4 regions of the Bacillus silvicola genome follow, and region 2 is predicted to be linked to each of the others. Evidence: predicted binding sites of a transcription regulator. Region 2 holds the regulator's gene; each other region holds the start of a gene.

The links. Region 2 encodes LexA, which represses DNA repair genes until DNA is damaged. Its sites were predicted from a motif close to CGAACATATGTTCG; they were not measured.
Region 1: a site for LexA is predicted at 1,504-1,517, ahead of uvrB (excinuclease ABC subunit B). Genes of this name have one in related genera too.
Region 3: a site for LexA is predicted at 2,777-2,790, ahead of ACP6L7_RS32880 (Y-family DNA polymerase). Genes of this name have one in related genera too.
Region 4: a site for LexA is predicted at 1,888-1,901, ahead of recA (recombinase RecA). Genes of this name have one in related genera too.

Annotation. Positions count from the first base shown of each region.
Region 1 is NZ_JBNGVC010000013.1:1,563,031-1,567,767, reverse strand. It holds gene uvrB (excinuclease ABC subunit B) at 1-1,431, opposite strand, end outside; gene ACP6L7_RS30120 (DUF4362 domain-containing protein) at 1,582-2,013, opposite strand; gene ACP6L7_RS30115 (hypothetical protein) at 2,060-2,680, opposite strand; gene ACP6L7_RS30110 (MerR family transcriptional regulator) at 2,677-3,438, opposite strand; gene ACP6L7_RS30105 (hypothetical protein) at 3,539-3,766, opposite strand; gene ACP6L7_RS30100 (hypothetical protein) at 3,860-4,081, opposite strand; gene ACP6L7_RS30095 (hypothetical protein) at 4,099-4,488, opposite strand; gene ACP6L7_RS30090 (helix-turn-helix transcriptional regulator) at 4,500-4,697, opposite strand.
Region 2 is NZ_JBNGVC010000012.1:588,180-592,916, forward strand. It holds gene ACP6L7_RS14875 (bifunctional metallophosphatase/5'-nucleotidase) at 1-1,576, shown strand, start outside; gene ACP6L7_RS14880 (DUF896 domain-containing protein) at 1,617-1,856, opposite strand; gene ACP6L7_RS14885 (YneB family resolvase-like protein) at 1,902-2,558, opposite strand; gene lexA (transcriptional repressor LexA) at 2,700-3,320, shown strand; gene ACP6L7_RS14895 (DUF4097 family beta strand repeat-containing protein) at 3,424-4,227, opposite strand; gene ACP6L7_RS14900 (DUF1700 domain-containing protein) at 4,228-4,737, opposite strand, start outside.
Region 3 is NZ_JBNGVC010000017.1:289,116-293,852, reverse strand. It holds gene ACP6L7_RS32900 (replication-relaxation family protein) at 138-713, opposite strand; gene ACP6L7_RS32895 (FtsK/SpoIIIE domain-containing protein) at 736-1,902, opposite strand; gene ACP6L7_RS32890 (hypothetical protein) at 1,918-2,238, opposite strand; gene ACP6L7_RS32885 (helix-turn-helix domain-containing protein) at 2,471-2,701, shown strand; gene ACP6L7_RS32880 (Y-family DNA polymerase) at 2,810-4,075, shown strand; gene ACP6L7_RS32875 (YolD-like family protein) at 4,072-4,428, shown strand; gene ACP6L7_RS32870 (hypothetical protein) at 4,462-4,737, shown strand, end outside.
Region 4 is NZ_JBNGVC010000012.1:704,141-708,877, forward strand. It holds gene rny (ribonuclease Y) at 1-303, opposite strand, end outside; gene recA (recombinase RecA) at 792-1,817, opposite strand; gene ACP6L7_RS15425 (competence/damage-inducible protein A) at 1,966-3,204, opposite strand; gene pgsA (CDP-diacylglycerol--glycerol-3-phosphate 3-phosphatidyltransferase) at 3,226-3,804, opposite strand; gene ACP6L7_RS15435 (helix-turn-helix domain-containing protein) at 3,868-4,737, opposite strand, start outside.

The DNA.
Region 1 (4,737 bases), on a different contig from region 2:
AGAGTGAAGATAGTTCACCTTAATTCCTACATCTTTCAAGTAATCCGTTAAATCCTCTGACATTTTTTTCGTTAAAGTCGTAATTAATACACGTTCATTTTTCAAAATACGATCTTGAATTTCTCCTAACAAGTCATCAATTTGCCCTTCAATTGGTCGTATATCAATTGGTGGATCTAACAGACCTGTTGGACGAATAATTTGTTCTATTACTTCTGGTGATTGCTCTAACTCGTATGGTCCTGGCGTTGCCGAAACGTAAATAACTTGATTCGTTTTCTCTTCAAACTCATCAAACGTGAGCGGTCTATTATCTAAAGCTGATGGCAGACGGAATCCATGATCTACAAGTACTTGCTTACGCGCTTGGTCTCCGTTATACATCGCTCTTACTTGCGGCACCGATACGTGCGACTCATCCATAACAATTAAAAAATCTTCTGGAAAATAGTCTAACAGTGTATATGGTGTTGAACCTGCTGGACGAAGTGTTAATTGACGGGAATAGTTTTCAATCCCTGAACAAAAGCCCATCTCTCGCATCATTTCTAAATCATAACGTGTTCGCTGTTCTATACGCTGCGCCTCTAACAACTTACCGTTATCATTTAATTCTTTTAAACGTTCTTCTAATTCTTTTTCAATATTTTCAATAGCGACCTTCAGCTTTTCTTCACGTGTAACGAAGTGAGATGCCGGGAAGATTGCTACATGATCACGTTCTGCTAATACTTCACCCGTTAATGCATTTACTTCTCGAATACGATCTATTTCATCACCGAAAAATTCAATTCGAATACAATGTTCGTCGAGTGATGCCGGGAAGATTTCAACTACATCTCCGCGTACACGGAATGTACCACGCTTGAAATCAATATCATTACGTCCATACTGTACATCAACAAGTTCACGAAGCAATTGATTACGGTCCTTTTCCATACCAACTCGAAGTGAAACAACTAACTCGCGGTATTCTTCCGGTGAACCTAAACCGTATATGCATGACACACTCGCAACGATAATAACATCATCTCGTTCAAATAAAGAAGACGTTGCCGAGTGACGTAATTTATCGATTTCATCATTAATTTGCGCATCTTTTTCAATAAATGTATCCGTATGTGGTACGTACGCTTCCGGCTGATAATAATCGTAATAACTAACAAAATACTCAACAGAATTGTTAGGAAAGAAATCTTTCAACTCACTATATAGCTGTCCCGCTAACGTTTTATTATGAGCCATTACAAGTGTTGGCTTCTGCACTTCTTTAATGACATTTGAAATCGTAAATGTCTTACCCGTTCCTGTTGCTCCAAGCAACACTTGCTTTTTCTTACCACTATTAATTCCCTCTACAAGCTTCTCTATCGCTCCCGGCTGATCACCTTGCGGGGAATACTCTGAGATAATTTCAAATGGATGTTCCAACTAAAAACCGACCTCCTCATAAAAATCTGTATTATTATTTTACCACGAATGCTCATAAAAAACCTAAAAAAACGAACAGATATTCGGTAAAACTTTCGACAATATATACATAAAAAAGGAAGGAATAAATACTTCCTTCCTCTACTAACTCTATTTTTTAAGTACATATAATAAGTCATATCCATTGCGCCCATTTTCATTCGTACAATCTATTAACCTATATGCCGTTTCTGATTCACGTTGCTCTTTAACAATCCTTTTACAACTACCTTTATGTAACCCTTTATGGTCACCAGCAAATTGGTCTTGTCTATTATCTAACACATAAAGTATATCTTTCTCACTATGCTGTAACGTTTGAAAAATCGGGTCACCTTCATGTGTATACTGTACAATTCTTATTTTATCAACTTTCCCTTGTTCCACATTCCAAACGAACTTCTCGAATTTATCTAGATTAGAAATTTCTGCCCCCTTTGCAACGACATCATTCTTCTTATCAATTGCATTGTTAGGTTGTGAACACGCTACTAAACTAAAGAGAAATAAGCATATAAAACCTGTGCTTTTTCCTATTGTTATCCTCTCCTATACAAACTATTGGTATACTAGAAAAAGCTACTTTCCTCTATGAAAGTAGCTTCTTGTTTCCTTTCTCCTTCTTCGGAAAAATAACATATGAAAATGAAATCGCAGTATCCGCTAAAAGAATAATAACCCATACTTTGCTTACACGGCTTGCTGTTTTATTTAAAACGATTCCTGACTCTAACCAATTTCCCCACTGTTCCACTGGAATAAGCCCATACATGAAGAAAAAGAATATATGAACCGCAACAAACAAAATAAGATGTAAAGCCCAATTTTTTATTTCCTGCTTCGCGTGCGCCATGCCTGTTACTTCAAGTGGTTCTTCGATAATAGGCGCCGGTTCATTCCGCCACCTCGCAACTAATTTTTGTACATATATATCTAATTTCTTCAAATCCTTTTTTCCATAAAAAACTGCATATAATAAAATGATTACCGTAATGATTTGAAAATTAGAGAACTTCCCTGTTTGATAATAGTCCACTACCCCTAAGGTTAAAATAAACACTTCATTTATGAGTAGCACAATCCCCATAATAATGCTCGCCTTTTTCAAGCGAAATCCATACCTTAGTAAAAAGAATCCAATAGCTGATAGCCAAAATACAATCTCTGCACCAATTAAAAAGTACCATCGATATTCTGCGAGTATACTCATTTATCCCTCTCCCTTTCATCATATATACGAAAAGCCTCATCCATATATACTAGAAGCTCTTCCTCAATTGGATACATACCCATTTTCTGTGAATCTTCTTTTGACTTTCTTACTTCCCACAATTTATCTAAAAATGCTTCATCACCATTTGCCATCTCCAAACACTTCTGCATTAGTTTCTTTGTTGCACCTTGTACTTCATCACATGATGCTTCCTTACCGTCTTTCATAAAGTTACGCAATTGTTTTAATAAATCTACCCACTCTAAAACATTTGAATCTTCTTCACTCATGTTCGGCAAATTATGAAGCAACTTTTGTTCTCCCCTAGAAAAAACTTCATTTTGAAACATCTCACGTATTCGCGGAGACTGTTTCGAAAGCTGAATGAGTTCAAACATAACTTTCCAATCCAGTTCCCCTTCCACATCTACTGAATAAACAACTGCTTGTAAAATACGTTCCATTCGATTAAATTTTTTCTGTTCTTCTTGTACAAACTTAAGTTGCTTTTCAAGCGATACTTTTAAATTGAGCTCATCCGTTATTAACATATTCGTAATCTCTTTTAATGAAAAACCCATTTCTTTTAAAAATAAAATTTGCTGCAAACGAACAACGTCTCTCTCGCTATATAACCGATGTCCCCCATCAGTTTTCCCACTCGGCTTTAATAAATCGATTTGATCATAATATCGTAGCGTCCTTACTGTAACCCCTGTTTCCCTCGTTAGTTCTTGAATTGAAATCAACTCCATCACCTCTTCTCCTTCATTATAAAAGGTGACGTAACGTAATCTTCAAGTAGTTTGTAAAAAAAATACAAAAAGCTGTTTATACCTTTTGTATAAACAGCTTTTATGGAAATAACCCCTTTTGCACGGCACGCCCACAAAATAAAATAATCGCCCCAACAACAACACTTGTTGCCGTTTTATGATAATGGGCTAAAACTAATAAATAGTATGATAAACCTACAGCACCAATCATAATACATACACTTGGTACTGGATTACGAGAGAAATTTTGCATCCCCCACAAAAGTGCAAATATAGCCGTCGCAACACATAATACCGCTAATCCCATCCCGTTTCCCCTTTATGTATTTATTTGATTTCCCTTGTTGCTAATACACTCGTTGATGCCCCACTAAAGATAAGCTCCCTACAAACCGCTTCCTCATACATGATCAGCCTCTTTTTGATTTCTATATTTCCATTTCGGCCAATAGTTCACAAAGAAATAAACAAACTGTCCTAATACAAATAAAACAAATGGCATGCCCGCATTTCCATAAACAATTAAATTGTACAAACTCCATACCGCTAAACTAATTGTTAAAAATAACCCTAAATATTTAAACGCTTTATCCGACTGAAATCTCTCAAACTCATCTTGCATTTTCATTCCTCCTATCGCTATGCTCGTTTCCCCGCCATTACTCCTATGATGAGACTACCAGCAAATAAGAAACTACATACAGTGAATATTTCTGGAATCGGTATAACAGCTCTTCCTATTCCTTTGCTCGCAACAATATAAACTATAAGTAGAATAAACGCGAATATAAATGAGACATTTACATACTTTTTTATATTTTCATTTACTCGCTCATCTATATCTGGAATTTCTTCTTTTCTGTACTTATGCTTTTTGTAATACACATAAACTGTTAAAAGTAGAATTGCTAAAATGTTACTAACTATTAGCGGTAACATTGGTATAGATGGGTCCATTAGCCGAACTAAAACGTCTCCTCCACATAATCCTAAGACAGTAGCTATATACAACTTTTTAGTATCGTTCATTTCTTCTCCCCTTACTCCAGCATAAATATTTCTTCCACCTTCATCTCAAAATATTTGGCGATTTTTAGGGATAACTCTAGACTCGGGTTATAGTGATGGTTCTCAATTGCCACGATTGTCTGCCGCGTCACTTGCATCGCCTTTGCCATTTCAATTTGCGTTATATGATGTTGTTTTCGTAATTCTTTAATTTTATTTTTTACACCCATAGGCTCCACCTTCGAAAGTAAAGATATCTTTACTTTAATT
Region 2 (4,737 bases):
AAATCAAATTGTAACTTTAAATATTTTATTAACAAGTGATATACATGGTACTGTTTATCCAATTCACTACCAAGATAATTCCAAAGCAGAAATTGGTTTAGCTAAAATTTCTACTCTTATAAAAAAAGAACGTTCTAAAAATAAAAACGTTCTTTTAATCGATAACGGGGACTTTATTCAAGGAACTCCATTTACTTATCATTACGCTACATACGAACAGGATAAGAAAAACCCAATGTCCTTATTAGCAAACCACTTAAGTTACGATGCTGCCGTTATCGGGAATCATGAATTTAATTATGGAATGGATATATTAAATCATGCTGTAGATACTGCAAACTTCCCGTACCTATCAGCAAACATTTTAGATAAAAACATAAAAGAACCTTATTTCGGGAAACCATATATAATAAAACGTATCGAATCAAATATGAAAATTGCTATTTTGGGGGTAACAACGTATTACATCCCAAATTGGGAACAAGCCCATCACATTAAAGATTTACTATTTGAAGACGCATTCGAAACTACAGGAAAATGGGTTTCTTACATCCGCGAACATGAAAAACCAGATTTACTAGTCGTAGCCTATCACGGAGGATTTGAACGTGATTTACAGACCGGAGTACCAACTGAAGTGTTAACAGGCGAAAACCAAGGATATGCAATATGTCATGAAATTGAAGGTATAGATATTTTATTAACAGGCCACCAACACCGAGAAATTTCTCACACAACGGCTAACGGTGTAACAATTTTACAGACTGGATGTAATGGGCAATCAGTTGGAAAAATAACCGTAACCTTCGAAAGAATGGAACAGAAGTGGGTAAAAAAAGAAAGTTATTCAGAGTTGTTGACGGTGCAAGGAATTGAGGCAGATCCAGATGTTCTCTCATTAGTATCTGATTATGAAGAGAATACACAAAAATGGCTTGATCAACCTATCGGAATCATTCATGGGGACATGCAAATTTCAGATGTTATGCAAACTCGTTTGCAAGACCATCCATTTATTGAATTTATAAATAAAATACAAATGGATATAGCTAACGTTTCAATTTCTTGTACAAGCTTATTCCATAATACATCTCCAGGTTTCCCGAAATATGTAACAATGCGTGACATCGTTTCTAATTATATTTATCCAAATACATTAAAAGTAATTAGAATAACTGGAGCGGACATAAAAGATGCCCTTGAACTCTCTGCTTCTTATTTCACATTAAATATAGATGGAACTATCATCGTAAACCCTGCCTACATAGAACCAAAGCCGCAACACTATAATTACGATATGTGGGAAGGAATTTCGTATGTATTAAACATTTCCAAACCAATTGGCGAGAGAGTAGAATCTTTACAGTATAAAGGCGCTTCTCTTAATATGAATGAAGAATATGACGTTGTTATGAATAATTATCGTGCAAGCGGTGGCGGGAACTTCTTTATGTTTCAAAATAAGCCAGTAATAAAAGACATACCAACAGATATGTCTGAACTTATCGCTAACTATATATTGAAGCATAAAAGGATAGAAGCAACGAAAAATGACAACTGGAAAGTTATTAAATAACGATTTTAACAAATAAAAAAAGATGGGCTGCGCCCATCTTTTAATTTAATTTTGCATTATCTTGCTTTTTTAAAGCTTTTAATTTCGTCGGTGTAACATCCGTTCCTTCTTCGTTAACGACTTTAATTCCTTTTAATTCGTTTAACATATTTTGACGAAATCCTTTTAAATATTGTTCACGTAGCGATTGGCGCTCACGTTGTTCTTCTTCAGTTAAGCCTTCAGCTTTTGCTTTTTTCGCTAAGAAGTTAATGCGTTCAATGAGTTCTTGACTCGGCATCTCGAATCCCCCTTCTACTCAAAACTGATTATTATCATACAATAGTTAGTCCTCTTTATCAAGCAATTGCTTTGTATATTCTACATACCTTCGATGTACAGTTGCTTTTGAAACATCATGACCAAAACCACGAAGTGTTGCTGCAATTTCTTCAAAAGTTAATTCATTCCGGCGTAAACGTACAATTTCCTCAATTGGTACTTCTTTTTTCTCACGTCCTATACTTAAATGACGATTTTTCAAATTATTCTCTGGACGAAATCCTTTCTCTACCGCCCTTTGCATACCACGTTTAATTTTTAAATTGTGAATCTTTCTTTGATACTCTTCAACAATCCCAATTATATCTAGCACCATCGAATCAGAGTCAGAGAGTTCTAATTCTCCATTATGCGTATGCGTATATACTTTTATTCCCTCTTTATGTAAACAGTGCATTAATGCAATTTTCGCATTCCCTCTACCAAGACGCGTTTCATCTTGTATTAGAAGTACATCAACTTGTTCATCGCGAATTGTATCTAGCACTTCTAATATGCCATCACGTTCAATTGTATAACCGCTAGCCTGCTCCTCAATCACCTTTGTAACATTCATTTGATAACGCTCAGCTAAATGCAATAATTCATCTTTTTGACGCAATAATGATGTTTCCTGCGCTTCTTTTGTTGTGCTTACACGTGCATAAATAATTGCATTCATTTTGAACCCTTCTTTCTCACTATATTTTCCTTATAGTGTATCATAAATTCGCATTTCGTTCGAACTTATGTTTGTAGAATGTTTTTTCGCATGTTATACTTAATAATAAGAAAAATGAAAGAAAACGAGGTGTTAGAAAACATGGAAAAGTTAACGAAACGCCAGCAAGACATTCTCGACTTTATTAAGCTAAAAGTACAAGAAAAAGGATATCCACCTTCCGTACGCGAAATCGGTCAAGCAGTCGGCCTCGCTTCTAGTTCTACAGTGCACGGACATTTATCACGACTAGAAGAAAAAGGATATATTCGACGCGATCCAACAAAACCACGCGCAATTGAAATTTTAGGTGACAACCGAATGGAAACAGAAACACAATCTGTTATTCAAGTTCCAATCGTCGGAAAGGTTACTGCCGGTTTACCGATTACAGCAGTCGAAAGTGTAGAAGATCACTTCCCACTTCCAGCTAGTATTGTTGCTGGAGCAGATCAAGTGTTTATGTTACGCATTTCTGGAGATAGCATGATTGAAGCTGGTATCTTTGATGGTGATTTAGTTGTTGTTCGCCAGCAACAGTCTGCATACAACGGTGAAATTGTAGTTGCTTTAACAGAAGATAACGAAGCAACTGTTAAACGTTTCTACAAAGAAAAAGACCACTTCCGTCTACAACCGGAAAACTCTTCTCTAGAACCTATCATTTTAAAACAAGTGTCAGTTATCGGAAAAGTAATTGGCGTATATCGTGATTTACATTAAAAATAATAAAAAGAAGATAATCCCCTTATTTATATAGGGCATTATCTTCTTTTTATATTTTGATAGATTTCCGTTCACTCAAAAGAATGCATTACCTTAATTATCAACGCGTTTCAATAGTAACATCTCCAGCAGCTGTTTTACCGCTAATTTTTTTACTCCCATTACCAATTGTTATATTTTGATTTTCTTCATTAAAAATTGTCACGTCTCCAGCAGCACTTTGCCCCGTTATAACTGCATCTTGTGGTTTTTCCAACAAAGTAATATCTACATCGCCAGCAGTTGAACTTGCCTCTGCATCATATTTAGGATCATGATCCATAATATTTACATCCCCGCTAGCCGTTTTTGCTGTTACTTTCCCTATTACTTTTTTAAAGCTCACCTCACCAGCTTTTGTAGATCCCTCCACACTCTTAGCTGTTACATGTTTCAAATCTACTTCTCCAGCGAGTGTTCCAACACTTACGCGATCACTTTTCACATCACTTATTTCTACTTGTCCAGCGGATGAATTCACTTTTATCCCTTGGTAAGAACGTTCAGGCACAAGTATAGTCACTGTAGGCGTTTGAAAATTGAAAGTGAAAAATGAAAAATCAAATGAGACACCTTTCTCTATTTCTCCTTTAATTTTTAATGTGTCACCATCCTCCACAATACGAATCTCTTGCTTACGTAAATCACCTGATTGCTTTACATAAAAAGTGGAATCAGGTGATTTTTGGACAATGATATCCCCAGCATCTAACTTAACTTCTATATTTTTTAGTGTTTCGTTTTTAATTACTTCTTCTTTATCGCCTTTTTCTGCAGTTTTTACTGCCTTTTCATATGTTTGTGAAATTCCTATTACCCCAATAATGATACAAGCGATAGCTACTAATAATACTTTTTTCATCATCTACTCCCCTTTTATCATTTTGAAGTTCCATATTACATATCGTACACACAATCTTTTAAACCACTTCGTACTATAATAAGCTGCAATACATAACAACAAACCTACTCCAACAAACGTTATACTAACGAAAAGATCCAACCATATAAACGTACCCATGAATATTTTTATAATAACGAAAAATGGTGTCACTACACTAGCAATTCCACCGACCCAAAAGGAAAATATAAAAGCTATAATTGCAACTAACGGGCCTAACACAATAATAAAATTAAACAAACTAAGTCCAACCACTGCCATGACAGCTCTTGTTACATTTGAAGTCGACGGATCTTTTTTCATTTCATCAAATCGATACATCGCAAGTAAGTCTTTCGCAATTACTTTCGGAGAGCCAAGACCCTTTATTATTTCTGATTCAGTTTTCCCCTCTTCTATCCCAAACTGAAAGTGCTCTTCATAATCGAATAAAATATCTTGTCTCTCTTCTTCTGGTAACTTCCTAAGATAACT
Region 3 (4,737 bases), on a different contig from region 2:
CATTCTAGAAGAAGTTTTACTATTTCATGACTTACTTTAAATTTACTTTGCTCATTTACTGCATTTTAACAATCCTCATCACACATGACTTAATATATTATTGAAAAGAAAAAAGCTCTGCACTATGCAGGCTTTCTTTATGATTTCACCGCTAAATTATTCATAAAACTTTCTATAGAATTCGCCTGAAATATACGTAAATGAGGAGATTGGACATCGTAATGTTTGTCAGTAATGATAAGGATTGAAGGAAAGAATTTAGAACTTTTCGGTTGCCAGGATTCATTGTGCCATTCTTGGCTATGGAAGTATAACTCATATCTGTTTATCTTATCTTGCATTATTTTTTTACTGTACACTGACTTTTGAACTTCAATAAAGAATGGCGATCTACGCCATATTGTAAAAGCATCCGGCTCCATATATACTTTCCCATACTTTGGTTCAACTTCAAATAGTTTAGGATTTTCATAATGAACGAGTTGTTTGTATACGTCCACAATACCAAGGAAATGAGGAATTTTTTGACTTGTCTTTCTGATAGAACTTGGCTGCGGAAAATAAATGTATGGGTGCTGTAATACGTTAGCATCAACATAGCCGTCTCTTCTTAATCGTTTCATAACCGTATTACAACAAGTTACCGCATTCTTTAAGCCTTGAAAATGCAAGTCAATAATATCGTCACGGGACATGCATCTAAATCGCTTCAAATCATTCAAAATTCCTTTATCTCTACTCTTCATCATCTAACACCCCAAATAACGGAATTTCTTCTTGCGATGAATTCTGGAGTATTTTCTCCTCTTTAGACATGCGATATGGTTCAACAATTTGTTTCGCCTTACTTAATTCCAAATAAGGAGCTTGCACTTTCTTTAATCCATTTCGTTTTAAAATCATTTGTCCTGATTGCTCTAAATGCTCTGAACCAGGAGTACCCATGATATTACTATTAATTGCACTATCACATTTAAAGCCGATTCTTACGGTCATATTGAGCTTTAACTTACCATCTAACACTTTCGCATCTGGCCGCTGCATACTAAGCATAAGAAACACCCCAAGTGATCGGCCGACTGCTGAGATCTTTTCAATTGTAGTCATACACTCTTTTTCATCTTTTAGCATGGCCACTTCATCAATAGCAAGTAGAATATATGGTTTTTGATGATCAGGATTTAATTTGTTGTACGCATCAATATGATCAACTTCATATTCTTCCATAAGTTTTCTTCGTTCTCTGATTTCCTTCCATACCTTTTGAAGCATTATTTTCATTTCAATTTCTTCCATACAAACTTCTTTCACATGCTTCACCCTACGCAAAAAATGAAATTCAGAGTTTTTTAAGTCACCAAGGTACAAATGCAACTTTTCAGGAGAAACATATTGAATAAGTGTGGATAATACAACACGTACCATACTACTTTTCCCGCTTCCCGTTTCTCCTGCTATTAATAAGTGTGGTGTATTGGAATCAACCATATCGTACGTAATCGTTTTTCCGAATTGGTCCCGGCCAACCACAACAGGAAGACGGTATTCTTTTAATAATGGCTGCCATTCTTTATAACAGTAATTGTATGGTTTTAGTCCAGCATCTGAACGGAATACATGTAGTACAAACTTTTTCACATCCCCTTCAACCGTAATATTCCGTCCTAATATTTGTTGAAAACAAAACCACTTCTTTTCAATCTTCTGTGGATCTAATCCGTTTGGTATAGTAAAAACATACCTCACGCTTTCTGCTGAAGAAGAAACATTATGTACCTTTGGATAAATAGGCACTTTTCCCCCACGCGTTTGATGTTCCGTATATAAACCTGCTTTTCCGAACACCTCCATAAGCTGATTCCTTAACCTTTGCGTACGAAGCCACTCCTTTATAATCCCCATTACTCCCTTCCCTCCTTAAAACATGATTACGATACGAACAAATACATATCCAATCAAGCAAACTCCACCAATTCGCGTTCCGTGATAAATACCTTCACTTACAAATTTAGCTGCTGATATATAGTCATGTCGCACCAAGTATTTTTCTAACATGACTGCTCCGATTAAAATCGTTCCCATAACTCCTAATGCAATGTAAGTATGTAATACCTGATCCGACATATGAAGGAATGCGAAAGGACTTAATGAATTGTATTTACGGATTTTCTGTTCTTTATCTTTGTATGACCGATCCATAAACTCGCGAAAAGGAATTATTTCTTTCCTAACACGCATTTAAATGCCCCCTTTATAAACAGAATTTAGAATGTAGATATTACATAGCTTCATCTACTTAATACCGTGGTAGTTTTACCTTGGTAGAAATCTTGATAAATACCGTGGTAGCTGCTTTGATACATCATATTGTGGACAGCTTGTACATTATGTAAAAAACTTTTGCCGTCTATGCGAATAGTTTTTTACATTTATGTCCACAATGTTGAAAATAGGTTCAGGAGGGATTTAAGTGTTTTGGAAATTCGGAGGGAAAAACCGAACGAAATTAGGTGATTTTTTAGATCGGAATGGCTTCACCCAAAATGATTTAGAAAAGACCGCGAAATTAAGTCGTCCTACAGTTTCAAAGGCGTGCAATGATAAAGAATACATACCTAGTCCAACTGTAATGAAAAAGATTTTAAAAGTTATTAGGCAAATAAAACCCAATGTTAAATCCACCGACTTTTGGGATATGTAAAAACTGGCTAACTAGAGTCAGTTTTATTTTTTTACAAAAACCACTTCATAAAAGAACGTACATCCGTGTATAATAAGAACAAACGTTCTGGTTAAAGAAGGCATATCGGTGTATGATTACTCAATCTTGCCAAATCGAATTGTTTTATGTGTAGATCTTCGTAGCTTTTATGCAAGCGTGTCCTGTATCAAGACGGGCTTAGACCCACTGCATACTAAATTAGCTGTAGTAGGAGATGTGAACAGGAGTGGCTCCATTGTTTTGGCTGCAACACCACCATTAAAGGCATTAGGTGTTAAGAAAATGGCAAGGTTGTATGAAATACCACGGCGTAAAGACATTCTTGTTGTAAACCCAATTATGGGTACTTATATCAAATGCTCAAATTACATAACAGAATTAGCTTTACAATACGTTCCGATTGAGGATTTTCACCAATACAGCATCGATGAATTCTTTATGGATATTACAGATAACATCCATTTATTCGCCCAAGACCCATACGAATTCGCTATGAAATTCAAACGTGAAATATACGATTATACACGAGTTGAATGTACCATTGGAATTGCTCCTAACCCATTAATGAGTAAGATTGCTTTAGACATTGAAGCTAAGAAGAACAAAGACGGGATTGCTTTTTGGAAGTACGAGGATGTACCTACCAAACTATGGAGCATACGCCCCCTTAATAAATTTTGGGGCATATCATATAAAACAGAAGAAAAATTAAATCGAAAGGGAATACACTCTATTGGAGATTTAGCCAATTATCTCCTTAAATACTTAAAACAGAGCTTTGGAAAGATTGGAGAAGAATTACACTTACATAGCCATGGAATTGACTTTAGTCGCATTTCAGAAAAATATGTTCCTGCCACAACTTCTATTGGAAAAAGCCAAATTCTAATGCGTGACTACACAATAGAAGAATTTCCGATTATTTTACTGGAACATATTGAAGAAGTTTGTTATCGGCTTAGAAGACAAAACAAACTTGCCCAAACCGTTCATTTTTCTGTCGGTTATAGCAAGAGTTATACCGGTGGTATTAGAAAAACACATACTTTAAATCGCCCAACAAATTTAACGATGGATATTTATCATATCTGTACATACTTTTTACATCAGCAATATACTGGCAAACCCATTCGCAGCATAAACATATCCTTAACAAACCTACTTCAAGAAGGGGAAGAACAAATTTCTCTTTTTGATAATGTCGCGCAACGAGAAAAAGAAATGAAGTTAACAAAAGTAATGGATGAAATACGTACAAAATTTGGGAAGAACAGTATTTTACGAGGGATTTCCTACACGCATAGCGCTACAGCTAGACACCGAAACACACTAATAGGAGGACATAAATCATGAGTAACGCTAATATGCCAAAAGGGAGAGGAATGGTCAAATGGACTCCATTCGCAGCAATGCCTGAACAGTTTGCTGGTATTCGTGAAATCATTAAGGAGAAAAACAAAGTAACTCGGCCGATCTTAACCACTGAAGAAAAAGAACTGATTGAGAACATGTTGTTATGTTCCTTATTATCTGAAGAAGAAATACTAATTATATATTATGAGGACGGTTATTTACTCTCTAACTATATGACTGTTGTTGGTATTGACCAGCAAAAAAGTGCTGTCATATGTGCCGATGCTTTTTATAATAAGATGACACTACGATTTTCTAATATTATAGACGTTAAATTGAATAGATTTAAGTGATCAGGTTTGAATTATTATAAAGGAGTGTATAAAATGCAAAGGAATCAGATAAGAAAGAATACAGCAAGAACAGTTATTCATAACGATATAAATAACTATCCCCATTTAAATATACCTATGATTATCAATAAAAAAGATGGAATGATTTACGAGGTTTTAAGCGCTGGTTTTCATAATAATGATGCAGTAGGAATGATAACAACGGACGGTTTCGCTACAAATAGGGTAAATACACCGATTGTATCAGTAAAAAACAATGATGGTAGCATTCAAGTATACCGCTTACCTTTAGATTTGGAATATTGGGTA
Region 4 (4,737 bases), 120 kb from region 2:
ACGATCAAGGTTCTCTTCTCTTTGCATTAAACGATTTTCTTGTTTTTGTAATTCGCTTCTACGGTCACGAATTTCTAATTCAGCTTCTGTACGAAGTGTATGAATTTCATCCTTTGCTTCTAAAAGCGCTTCTTTCTTAAGTGCTTCTGCCTCACGATTCGCTTCGTCTAGAATACGTTTCGCTTCATTAGTTGCACCATTAATCTTCGCTTCAGCAATAGACTTTCGAACAAAAAAGCCAACAACTGCACCGACTGTTGTTGCAAGCAAAATGGAGATGAGTATCCAAACTGTACTACTCATGATTTCACCTCCCCTTGCTATGAATGAAAAAAGACTGTCGGCATGTACATTGAATAGCAACGTACAGCAAAGACCGTCGTCCCGCTTTTTTAAGGGACTTTCTTCATTTCACAATTAAAATGTCATATTATTATTTCGGCAAGATTTAAGTCTTACTCCGAATATTACTTCTCTTCTTGAGAAGAGTATATCGTATATAAGAAAAAATATACATTCTCATTGTATCTATCGCAATTTTCATTGTCAAGCGTTGTCTACTTTTACTTTCTTTACCTTCAGCCCTGAATCTTATCTGAATTCGAAAAGTAGGTAGCATATTATCCTGGAAAACCTTAGTAAATCCCATTGTCTTCACGTAAAATATATGAATATTCCTCTTTATACATAGCCTTTTGGATAGAATAAATATTTTATCTCCAACTATATACAACGCTTTCATAGCGAATTTAAAAATAAAAGACACGATTCCGTGTCTTTTATTTTTAATCTTAAAGGGTTGAATCTTCCGTGTCTTCAACACCAGAGTCTTCACCAATTCCATGATGTTCACGAACAAAGAAGGCAATTTCCTCTCTTAAATCCGTATTCTCTTTTAAGAATTGCTTCGAATTCTCACGACCTTGTCCTAAGCGTTCTTCATTATAAGAGTACCAAGCACCACTCTTTTGCACGATATCAAGTTCAGAAGCCATATCTAAGATTTCACCTTCTCTTGAAATACCTTCTCCGTACATAATATCAACTTCAGCAACACGGAATGGTGGTGCTACTTTATTTTTAACTACTTTTACTTTCGTTTTATTACCAACGATGTCGTTACCTTGTTTTAACTGCTCAGCACGACGCACTTCAAGACGGACAGTTGAATAGAATTTCAACGCACGACCACCTGGAGTTGTTTCTGGGTTTCCGAACATAACCCCAACTTTTTCACGAATTTGGTTGATAAAGATTGCGATTGTTTTTGATTTGTTGATTGCACCTGAAAGTTTACGAAGTGCTTGTGACATTAAACGTGCTTGTAAACCAACGTGAGAGTCACCCATGTCCCCTTCGATCTCAGCTTTCGGTACAAGAGCTGCTACAGAGTCAATTACGATAATATCAACCGCGCCACTTCGTACAAGTGCTTCTGCGATTTCTAGTCCTTGCTCCCCTGTATCAGGCTGTGATAATAGTAATTCATCGATGTTAACACCTAATTTTTGTGCATAAACAGGATCCATCGCATGCTCCGCATCGATAAATGCTGCTTGTCCACCTTGTCGCTGTACTTCCGCGATTGCATGTAATGAAACTGTTGTTTTACCTGAACTTTCAGGTCCGTAAATTTCAATAATACGGCCACGTGGGTATCCGCCTACCCCTAGTGCCACATCTAGTGCTAAAGAACCACTTGAAATTGTAGAAATTCTACGCTCCGCTTGTTCTCCTAATTTCATAATTGAACCTTTACCGAATTGCTTCTCTATTTGTTTTAACGCCATATCTAATGCCGCTTGACGATCACTCATTCATAACTCCTCCTTAACTGAACTGCTAATCTTATTATACCTATTTTCAATTCAATTTGCCAACAAAAATCGAACATTTATTCGATTTTTTTATTTTATATCGAATCAAACTAGATTTTCCCACAAAAAAAAAAAAACCAGAAGAAACTTATATCTCTTCTAGTTTTTTGTATAAATGATAAAACCCATATTTTGTAGAGCGCTCTCTAATTTGTTGACGACTTCCACTTAAATTAAGAGGGAAGACTTCAGTCGGTTCATCCTTAATCGCCAATCCAACAAATACTGTTCCTGGTTCTTTATACTCTGAAGCATCAGGTCCTGCCACCCCAGTAAAACTAATTCCGATATCTGCCTTTAACAGTTCCTTTACATTTTCAGCAAGATAACGAGCACATTGTTTACTAACCGCGCCGTCAGTACGTAACACTTCTTCAGGTACATGTAAAATTTGTTGCTTTACTTCATTTTGATAACAAACGACACCGCCTTTAAACACAGACGAAACACCCGCATTTTCTGTTACTTGATTTCCAAAGAGACCGCCTGTTAAACTTTCTGCACATGCTAAAGTTAACCCTTTTTCCTTCAATAACTCTATTGCCTTGTAATGAAGAAAATCTTGGTCATATCCATAGAAAAATTCTCCTACTCTTTCTAAAATCAAATTTTCCACATGTTGAATTAGTTTCTCCGCCTCATTCGCATCATGATGTTTTGCAGTTAAACGTAATGTCACTTCTCCATCATTTGCGAGTGGTGCAATGGTCGGGTTCGTTTGTCCATCAATTAAATCTTGAACTTTTACCTCTAATTGAGATTCCCCAATACCGAAAAAGCGAAGAACGCGAGAATAAATATTTTCCCCTGTTGTAAAGTTACGTAAAAAAGGCTCTACGTAACTTACATACATCGGCTTCATTTCTTTTGGTGGCCCTGGTAATAAAATATAAACTTTTCCGTTTTTATTTAACCCCATGCCAGGCGCCATACCGTGATCATTCGCAAACACAGTCGATCCACTTAGAACGAGCGCCTGCTTTTTATTATTTTCCGTAAATTCACGGCCTGTACGCTTAAAATAATCGCTTATAGATGTTAATGCTGTTTCATCATACACAAGCTCTTCACCTAAGCTAGACGCTATTGTTTCTTTCGTCAAATCGTCTTTTGTCGGCCCTAATCCGCCCGTAAAAATAAGCATATCAGCGCGCTCTTCAGCCAATTCAATTGCCTTTTGTAATCGCTTGTTATTATCACCCACAACAGTATGATAGTACACATTTATTCCAATTGAAGCTAACTTTTCAGATAAAAACTGGGCATTTGTATTTGCAATTTGTCCAAGTAACAATTCAGTTCCAACCGCAATAATCTCAGCATTCATCCCAATTCCCCCATAAAACTTCTATTTTGAGTTTACAAAAGCAGCCCTATTTTTCCAGAAATAATCCCATCCTGAAATAACAGTAAAGATTAATGCAATCCATATGAAAATATCAGCAACTGGGATATGGATTAAATTTAAAGGTACATCGTGTAATAAATACGCTGCAATCGCAATAATTTGTGTCCATGTCTTAATTTTCCCTAACTGATTTGCTGCCACTACTTCCCCTGTCCCAGCAAGTACAAGGCGTAAACCTGTTACTGCAAACTCACGGCTTATAATTACAATAACGATCCAAGCAGGTACATATTGCATTTCTACCAATGTGATAAGTGCTGCCGAAACAAGTAATTTATCCGCTAACGGGTCAAGGAATTTCCCTAAATTCGTTACAAGATTATACTTTCTTGCATAATGTCCATCAATCCAATCTGTAGCCGAAGCAATAATAAAGATAAGTGCCCCTACTAAATGTTGAATTGGTAACTCTACATCACCAATTATTAATGAGCCCCACTCAAAGGGCGCTAACATAATTACCATAAAAATTGGAATTAAGAAGATTCTAGATATTGTAATTTTATTTGGTAAATTCACAGCTATTCCTCCATCATATCAAAAACATTTGTTCATTGAAAAAAGTCATCGAAGCGATGACTGTTATTGTGCAGGTTGCCCTATCCCTTGGTTTTTTATCACCAATCTTTGGTGATATTCTTTTTCTGGATCCAATGGGAAAGCAACCACTTGGCCATTCAGTTTAATTTCAACATTCGGTGCACTTCCGATATTAAGTCGCACTTCTTTTACTGTTGATAAATCACGTTTTTCTGTTTGACCACCTTGTACTGTAGTGTTTAGAATTTCGTTACCCGCATCATCTTTAACATCTACATAACTCGCACCTTTACCCGATATTTCCAGTTCTAATGTTTTATTATTATGAATTTCCAAAGTAGATACCTTACCAGTTGTTCCAACTACTTTTATCTCTTGCTGTCCAGTTGGTTGTGCTGGTTGTTCCTCTTTCTTTGGCTCTTCTTTCTTTGGCTCTTCTTTTTTTGGTTCTTCCGCTTTCTCTTCATCTTTCTTCGTATCTAGCGGAGAATTTTTTGCTTTTTGAACTTCAATTTTCTCACTTTGAGCATTTGGAACGTGCCTATCATCTTTTCCAGTTAACGCTTGAATAACAAACCAGACTACCACTCCAAATGCAATTACTAATAACGCAATCAAAATTTTTGGCATATGATCTGCAATTGGCCATGATGAAGATTTTTGCATTGTTTCTTGTGTTTTCTGTCCAGTTGATACTTGTGGAACATCGTGTTTTTCAGATTGTGGTATCGTACTCTGATATTCTACAAGCAGTTCCTCTCCATTTAACCCAACCGCATCTGCGTGTTGTTTAATGAATGCACGCGCATAAAAAGCCCCTGGCAATACATCATAATTGCCTTCTTCAATCGCTACTAAATGGCGTTTTTGAATTTTTGTAATTTCATGCAGCTGATCAATAGACAAGCCTTT